2 regions of the Luteimonas sp. MC1572 genome follow, and region 1 is predicted to be linked to the other one. Evidence: riboswitches for the same ligand, from Rfam matches in the RefSeq annotation. Region 1 holds a riboswitch; the other holds the start of a gene.
The links. A riboswitch is a leader RNA that binds a small molecule or an ion and turns the genes downstream of it on or off. The one in region 1 is predicted to bind cobalamin.
Positions count from the first base shown of each region.

Region 1 (4,076 bases):
ATGGCGATCTGCACCAACAAGCCCGAGCGCTACGTGGGTCCGCTGCTCGAGGCGATGGGCATCGCCCACCGCTTCGACGGCATCGTCGGCGGCGACACGCTTGCCGAGCGCAAGCCGCACGCACTGCCGCTGCTGCACCTGGCCGCGCAGCACGGCCGGCGTGTGGACGAATGCCTGATGGTCGGCGACTCCGAGGCCGATGCCGGCGCCGCGCAGGCCGCCGGCATGGACCTGGTGCTGCTGCGCCACGGCTACCCGCGCGACTTCGACCTGGAGCGCGCGGGCGCGGTGGCGGTTCTGGATGGTCTGGAGGGGTTGCTCGCGCTCCGCGGCTGACGGCAACCCCGCGGCAACCCGCGGTCAGGGCCGCTGCTGGTAGCGCAGCGTCAGCCCGTATTCCCGCCCCGGCTGGTTGAACCAGGCGATCGTTTCGTATTCGCGGTCGAACACGTTGGCCACCCGCGCCTGCAGCGTCCACTCGCTGCTGATCGCGTATTCCAGGCGCAGGTCGAGGGTGCCGTAGCCGCCGAGGCGCGCGCTGTTGGCGGCATCGTCGTAGCGCGCGCCGTTGCCGAAGCCGCTCATGCCGATGCGGAACGCGCCCAGCGCGCGGTCGATGTCGACGCGCGCGGTGTTGCGCGAGCGGCGCGGCAGCAGGTTGCCGTGGTTGCTTCCGACACTGCGGTTGCGCGGGTCGATGTGGCTCAGCTCGGCGTTGAGGTCCCAGCCGGCCAGCGACATGAAGCCGGTCAGCTCGGCGCCGCGGATGCGTGCCTCGTCGACGTTCACCAGGGCAAACGCCGTGTCGTAGCCGATCAGCTCCTCGATGTCGGTCTGGAACGCGTTGACGGTCCAGTTCCAGCCCTCGCCGAACTGCGCCAGCCCGAGGTTCACCGTCCGCGATTCCTCGGGCTCCAGGTCCGGGTTGCCCCAGCCACCGGGGTAGTACAGGTCGTTGAAGGTCGGCACCTTGAAGCCCGTGCCGGCGCTGGCGGTGAAGCGCATGCCGTTGGCGAACTTCAGGCCGTAGCCGACGCTGCCGGTGGCGTGGCCACCGAACTGCTGGTTGTCGTCGTGGCGCAGGCTCGCTTCGTAGCTGTGCGCGCCGCTCCCGCCCTGGTAGGCGAGGAACAGGCCCGCGTTGTCGCGGCTGTCGACGGTGAAGCCGGTGCTGCCGGTCACGCGGTCGCGCATCCAGTCGACGCCGGCGCTGACGAGGTGCGTTTCGGCCACGCTGAGGTCGCCCTGCACCGACGCGGTGTCGCGACGGGTTTCGAAGGTGCTGGCGAAGCTGCGGGTATCGGTGGCGTGGTCGAAGAAGTGGCTCTCGGCCAGGTCCTCGGCGCGGCCGACTCGCACGTTGACGTCGGTGCGCGCGTCCGGGCGCCAGCCGAGGCGGGCACCGAACACCTGCTGGCGGTTGTCGGCCTCGTTGCCGCCGAACACGGTGCCGTCGTATTCGTTGAAGGCGTCGGCGACCAGCGCGTGGCCTTCCAGCTCCACGGTCTCGCCGAGGGTGCCGCCGCCACGCACGCTCAGCGATGCGTTGCGGTAGCCGTCGCGGTCGGGTTCGTCGGCATAGCAGCCCGCGCCCCAGCCGGCGGCGGTGCCGCGGCAGGAGTCGATGCCGTCGGTCCGCTGCCACGCGCCCTGCGCCTGGAACCAGCCGCGTTCGCCGGTATGGCCGATGCCGGCGCTGGCCTGGCGCAGGTGGTTGCTGCCGATGCCAAGGCTGAGGTTGCTGCGCGTGCCGGCGCCGGCGCGGCGAGTGAACACCTGGATTACCCCGCCGATGGCTTCGGAGCCGTACAGGCTGGACCGTGGGCCGCGCACGATTTCCACGCGGTCGATCTGGTCGAGCGGCAGGTCCTGGAACGACGCCATGCCGGCCGAGGCCGAGCCGATGCGCACGCCGTCCACCAGCACCAGCACGTGGTCGGATTCCGTTCCGCGCACGAACAGCGACGACAGCTTGCCGGGGCCACCCTGATTGGCGAGGTTGATGCCGGCGCGGCCGCGCAGCAGTTCCTGGAGGGAGGTCGCCTGGCTGCGCTCGATGGCGGCGCGGTCGAGCACCTGCACCGGCACGTTGCTGTCCTCGGCGTTGATCGCGGTACGGGTGGCGGTGACCACGATGGTGTCGAGGTCGGTGGACTGGATGGCGCCGGCGGCGAAGGCCGCGGGTGACAGGGCCAGGGCAACGGCAAGGGTCGAGATCCGGTACTGCGGTTTCATGCGTGTCTCCATGCGTCGCGCACGCCCGCGCGACAGTGTCGTGGAGGTTGCGGGCAGGGAGCGGGGACGGAAGGAGACGTGGCGAGGCACGGCGCACTGCCGCCGCAACGCCCTCCGCGTCACAACCAGTCGTCTTTCGGGCCGGTCTCCGGGCTTGCGGGCGGAGCGATGCAGCCGCTCCAGCCCCGGCGCCTTCCCGTGCGATGCACAGTGGCGGTTTGCCGGGGTGTTCCACGCTTACCGTTGCGGGGGCAGCGCCGGAGTGCTTCGCACGCCTTGGTGGCGGGCGGAAGGTCACCGGCTTCCCGTTTCAACCGTTGGGGGAAGCCCCGCGGGTCACCAGAAAGTGCGCGCAGTCTACGGCATCGCGCCGTCGTCGTCCTGCATCACCGTGGTGGTCACCGGCCCCGCCGGCGGGCGGTTGCGCGGCGCAGGCAGCTGCGCGATCGCCTCTTCGGCGGCCGCCACCAGCTCCACGCGGCGCGCATCCGGCACGTCCTGCCAGTGGCAGTCGCACAGCGCGCCCTCGAGCGAATACAGCAGGTTGAGGCTGGGCTTGAAGCCGGCGCGCTTGATGCGCATGAAGGCGTCCAGCGGCCCGGCGGCGATCAGGTCCTCGGGAGTGCGCAGCCCGACCTGGCGCAGCCACGCGGCCGACTTCGGGCCTATGTTGCGCATCTTGAGCGGCGGTGGCGCGCTCATTGCCCCATGGTTTCCAGATACACGGCGGCGATCTCCTCGAGTCCCCTCTGGTCAGTAACGTCAAACCGGCCGGGAACCGGACTGTCGAGGTCGAACACCCCGACCAGCGCGCCGTCGTGGAACAGCGGCACCACCAGCTCCGAGCGTGATGCGGCGTCGCAGGCGATATGGCCGGGGAAGGCCTCGACGTCGTCGACGCGCTGGGTGAGCGCAGTGCGCGCCGCGGCGCCGCACACGCCGCGGTCGAGCGGAATGCGCACGCAGGCCGGCTGCCCCTGGAACGGACCGACCACCAGTTCCGTGCCGTCGAAGAAGTAGAACCCGACCCAGTTGAGGTCCGGCAGCGCGTGGTAGACCAGCGCCGAGAGGTTGGCGGCATTGGCGATGCGGTCGCGTTCGCCGGCCAGCAGTGCGCGTGCCTGCGCGACGAGCTGCGCGTACTGCTCCGGCTTGTCGCCGCTTAGAATCTGCGAGGTGAACATGACAGCGAGTGTAGCGCGCCGTGTGCTGGTGACCGGCACCGACACCGGCGTGGGAAAGAGCGTTGCCAGCGTCGCGCTGATGCATGCGCTGCGTGCCCGCGGGCTGCGCGTACGCGGCATGAAGCCGGTGGCCGCCGGCTGCGATGCAACACCGCACGGCCTGCGCAACGAGGATGCGCTGGTCCTCCAGGCCGCCAGCGACCCGCCCGCGGCCTACGCCGACGTGAACCCGTGGGCGCTGCCCGAGCCGACCGCACCACAGCTGGCGGCACGCGCGGCGGGGGTCGGGGTCGCGTTGCCGCCGATCGTGGCGGCCTACGCGCGGCTCGCGGCGGAGGCCGACGTGGTGGTCGTGGAGGGCGCCGGTGGCTGGCTCTCGCCGCTGGCGGACGGCATCGAGCATGCCGACCTCGCGCGCGCGCTGCAGCTGCCGGTGCTGCTGGTGGTCGGGCTGCGCCTGGGCTGCCTCAGCCATGCGCGGCTGAGCGCCCGGACAATCATCGGCGACGGCTGCAGGCTGCTCGGCTGGGTGGGTTGCGCCGTGGATCCCGGGTTCGCCCGCGGCGACGACTATCTCGACCTGCTGCGCGACGCGCTGCCCGTGCCGTGCCTGGGGGTGGTGCCGCACGCTGGCGCGGTGCCGGACCCGGGCGTGTT
Region 1 covers NZ_CP067112.1:396,657-400,732, forward strand. Annotated here, with positions in the region: gene gph (phosphoglycolate phosphatase) at 1-336, shown strand, start outside; gene btuB (TonB-dependent vitamin B12 receptor) at 361-2,235, opposite strand; cobalamin riboswitch at 2,357-2,594, opposite strand; gene JGR64_RS01835 (TfoX/Sxy family protein) at 2,593-2,937, opposite strand; gene JGR64_RS01840 (GAF domain-containing protein) at 2,934-3,419, opposite strand; gene bioD (dethiobiotin synthase) at 3,418-4,076, shown strand, end outside.

Region 2 (4,076 bases), 430 kb from region 1:
AGTCGATCGGATAGAAGTTGAGGTCGATCACCCGGTCGAGCTGGCGCACCGCGAGGCGAACGGTCTCGCCGAGCTTGTCGAAATCGAAGCGCGTGCCGTGCCCGGCATCGGCCTCCAGGTGGTGTGCAAGGTTGATCGAACCCAGGTTGCAGACCGCGGTCTCGCTGTCGGATGTGACCTCGAGGATCTCGGTGCACAGGTTGGACAGATGGATGACGTTGCCGGCCCGCGCGGTCTGGTTGCTGGCGCGGTTGCACGCGTCCTTGAACGTCATCCAGCCGTTGCCGGTCTGCGCCAGCGTGCGCATCATCCGCGCGTACAGCTCGCGCGCCTTCAGCGTGCGCACCGCCTTGCCGTCGGCCTCGGCCTGCGCGTAGGCGCGATCGAACGCGTCGCCATGGAGGTCGGTGAAGTCGGGCACCACGCGCGGATCGAACAGTGACCAGTCGCCATCCGCCTCCACGCGGCGCATGAACAGGTCCGGGATCCAGTTCGCCAGGTTGAGGTTGTGGGTGCGCCGCGCGTCGTCGCCGGTGTTGTCGCGCAGTTCCAGGAACTCCTCGACGTCGGCATGCCACGGCTCCAGGTACACGCAGGCCGCGCCCTTGCGCTTGCCGCCCTGGTTGACCGCCGCCACCGAGGAATCCAGGGTCTTCAACCACGGCACGATGCCGTTGGAATGGCCGTTGGTGGACGTGATCAGCGAACCGCGCGAGCGCACGCGGGTGAAGCTCACGCCGATGCCGCCGCTGAACTTGGAGAGCTGCGCGATCTCGCCGTACCTGCGGTAGATGGACTCCAGCGAATCCCGTGGCGAGTCGAGCAGGAAGCACGACGACAGCTGCTCGTGGGTGGTGCCGGCGTTGAACAGCGTGGGCGACGACGGCAGGTAGTCCAGGCGGCCCATGCGCCGGTACAGCGCCAGTGCCTCGGGCACGTCCTCGCTGAGCGCGCAGGCGATGCGCAGGAAGAACTGCTGCGGCGATTCGACCACCTTGCGCGTGTGCGGGTGGCGCAGCAGGTAGCGGTCGTAGAGCGTGCGCAGGCCGAAGTAGTCGAAGCGCAGGTCCAGCGACGCATCGATCGCGTCGTTGAGCTTGCGCGCGTTGGCCTGCACGAAGCCGAGCAGGCGCGCGTTGATCAGGCCGAGTTCGTGGCCGCGTGCGACCGACTGCGAGAACGCGTGGATCTCCTGGCCGGCGACCTCCTTGGCGATCACGCCGGCCAGCAGGCGCGCGGCGAGGCGGCTGTACTCGGGCTCTTCCGCGGTCAGCATGGCCGCGGTGCGGATCGACAGTTCGTCGAGTTCGCGGGTGCTGGCGCCGTCGTACAGGCCGGAGATGGTGCGCGTGGCGACGCGCATCGGGTCGACGGCGTGCAGGCCGTCGGCGCAGCGCTGCACGGCGCGGACGATCTTGTTGAGGTCGACGGCCTCGTCGCAGCCGTTGCGCTTGAGCACGCGCATCGTGGTGGCGGTGGGCGGCGGGGTGAGCAGGAAGCCGTCGGGGCTGCCGGCCGGTGCCGCGGGCGCGGCGCCGGAGTGGTCGTGTTCGGTCATGGCGTTCGCCTTGTACAGGGTGGCGCACCTGGCCATCGCTCCCTCGGGCGGCGGCCGGAGGCCTGGCGTCGCCAAGGGTCTGGTGTCGGTGTCGCAACGGCCGCGACGCACCCGCGCGAGCGGATGGGCGGAGCTGCGTCACCGGCCACCTCCCCCCGGAGATTCCACGGCCGGCACCGCGCGGCGTGCTTCGCGCGGCTGTCGGCAGGTCTTCGGACTCGTGGACACGGCGACGGAGGTCCGTCGCCACCTACTTGCCGCTGCTTCCCGGGGCGCGTGCCCCAGTGCATGTCGCGACTTCGTTTCCACCTACCGCTGCGGGGCAGTGCCGGCCTTGGCACACGTTCGAAGAACGCGCGCCGCACCGGCTTCCCTTTTCATCCCGTGGCGCAGGCCGCGGGAACCGACCGGCACAACATAGTGGGGTCGATGAGGTAGGTCAATACAATATGTCGTGGCCTAGTCGCGGTGCTCGCGCGCGAGGTATTCGGCGCTGCGCATCTCCACCAGCCGCGATGCGGTGCGCTCGAAGGCACCGCGCAGGCGCTCGCCGGAGTACAGCGCGTGCGGCGCGTCCGCGGCGGTGCACACCAGGTTGACGTTGCGGTCGTAGAGCTCGTCGACCAGGGTGACGAAGCGCCGTGCGGCGTCGTCGCGCGTGGCGTCCATGAGCGGGATGCCGCCGAGCAGCACGGTGTGGAACTCGCGCGCGATCTCGATGTAGTCGGCGGCCGCTCGCGGGCCTTCGCACAGCGCCGCGAAGTCGAACCAGGCCATGCCCTTGCAGCGTGCGCGGGTGGCGATCTTGCGGCCCTCGAGTTCGATCGAGCCGTCGCGGTGGGCATCGTCGCCGCCAAGCGCATGCCAGCGCGTCTCCAGCCAGGCGTCGCCGCCGTCGTCGAGCGGCGCGCGATACACCGGCGAGCGGGTCAGCTCGCGCAGGCGGTAGTCGGTGTCGCTGACCAGTTCCAGCACGTCGCAGTGCTGTTCGAGCAGTGCGATCGCCGGCAGGAACCGCGCGCGCTGCAGGCCGTCGGCGTACAGCGCGGAGGGCGGCGCATTCGACGTGGTCACCAGCACGATGCCTTCGGCGAACATCCGCTCCAGCACGCGCGCCAGCAGCATCGCGTCGCCGATGTCGCTGACGAAGAACTCGTCCAGCACCAGCACGCGCAGCGAGCGCCGCCATTCGGCCACGATCGTGGCCAACGGGTCGCGTTCGCCGGCGTGCTCGCGCAGGCGCTGGTGGACCACGCGCATGAAGCGGTGGAAATGGGTGCGGCGCTTGCCGTTGCCGCCGCGGGCGCCGGCGTCGAGCTTGGCGACCGGCAGCGGCAGGTGCTCGTAGAACTGGTCGACCAGGAAGGTCTTGCCGCGGCCCACGCCGCCCCAGAGGTAGAGGCCCTGGGGCGCGCGCTCGCCGGCGCCGAGCAGGCGCGTGAGCAGGCTGCCGCGCCGCCGCGCGATCAGCGCCGCATGCACGCGGTCGAGCGCCGCGAGTGCCGGCTGCTGGGCCGGGTCATGGCCCCAGTCGCCGCGTTCAACGCCTGCGCGGTAGGCCTGCGACGGCGACATCCCGCCGCGGTCGTCAGTCATTGCCGCCCGGCAGGTGGCGTCGCACGCCACTCTTGATGGCGCCGCGCAGGTCGATCAGCTTGCGATGGAAGAAGTGCGAGGTGTCGGGCATGCGCACCAGTTCGGCCTTGGCCTTGCGCTTGGCCAGCCAGTCATAGACCGCCTGCGGGTCGACGATCTCGTCGGCCTCGCCCTGCACCACCAGCCACGGCATGGTCGGCAGGGTGATGGCATCGAAGTCCCAGCCGCGGCCGGCCGGCGGCGCGATCGACACCAGCATCGCCGGCTGCAGTTCGCTCGCCATTGCCAGGCTCACGTAGGCGCCAAAGCTGAAGCCGGCCAGCCACAGTTCGTCGGACGGCCGCTGCGCGCGCACCCAGCCGGCCACTGCGCGCAGGTCGTCGCGCTCGCCATCGCCCTGGTCGAACGACCCGGCCGACTGGCCGGTGCCGCGGAAGTTGAAGCGCACCGTGGTCACGCCCAGCTCGCGCAGGGCGCGCGCCGCCATGGTCACCACCTTGTTGTGCATGGTGCCGCCCTCGGTGGGCAGCGGATGGCAGACCACGGCCACCACCCGAACCCGCGCGACGTCGTCATCGGGAACGTCGACGGCCACCTCGAGCGCACCCGCCGGGCCCGGCAAGAGCAGCGCGCCGGAGGCGTCGGGGAACACGGGCAGGGGGGTGGTCATGGGGGAATGATAGGTCCTGGTGTTCAGGGCGTGCGCAGGCGCAGGTCGACGACGACCGGGTCGTGGTCGGAGCTGCGCCATGGCTTGACGGCCTGTTCGCCGCCATTGCCGGCCTGATCGGCGACGTTCGATGCCTCGTCTGCGTTGCTGTGCCAGGCGGAGGCCGCCTGCAGGCGCGCTGCCAGCGCCGGGCTCAGCAGGGCGTGGTCGAGGCGGCCGGCCTGGGCGTCATAGACATAGGTGTACGGCGGG
Region 2 covers NZ_CP067112.1:2,988,847-2,992,922, reverse strand. Annotated here, with positions in the region: gene JGR64_RS13670 (ribonucleoside-diphosphate reductase subunit alpha) at 1-1,558, opposite strand, end outside; cobalamin riboswitch at 1,744-1,981, opposite strand; gene zapE (cell division protein ZapE) at 2,018-3,133, opposite strand; gene JGR64_RS13660 (alpha/beta fold hydrolase) at 3,147-3,824, opposite strand; gene JGR64_RS13655 (ExeM/NucH family extracellular endonuclease) at 3,848-4,076, opposite strand, start outside.
Region 2: it holds a riboswitch for cobalamin, as region 1 does, so the genes downstream of both, JGR64_RS13670 (ribonucleoside-diphosphate reductase subunit alpha) here and btuB (TonB-dependent vitamin B12 receptor) in region 1, are expected to answer to the same signal.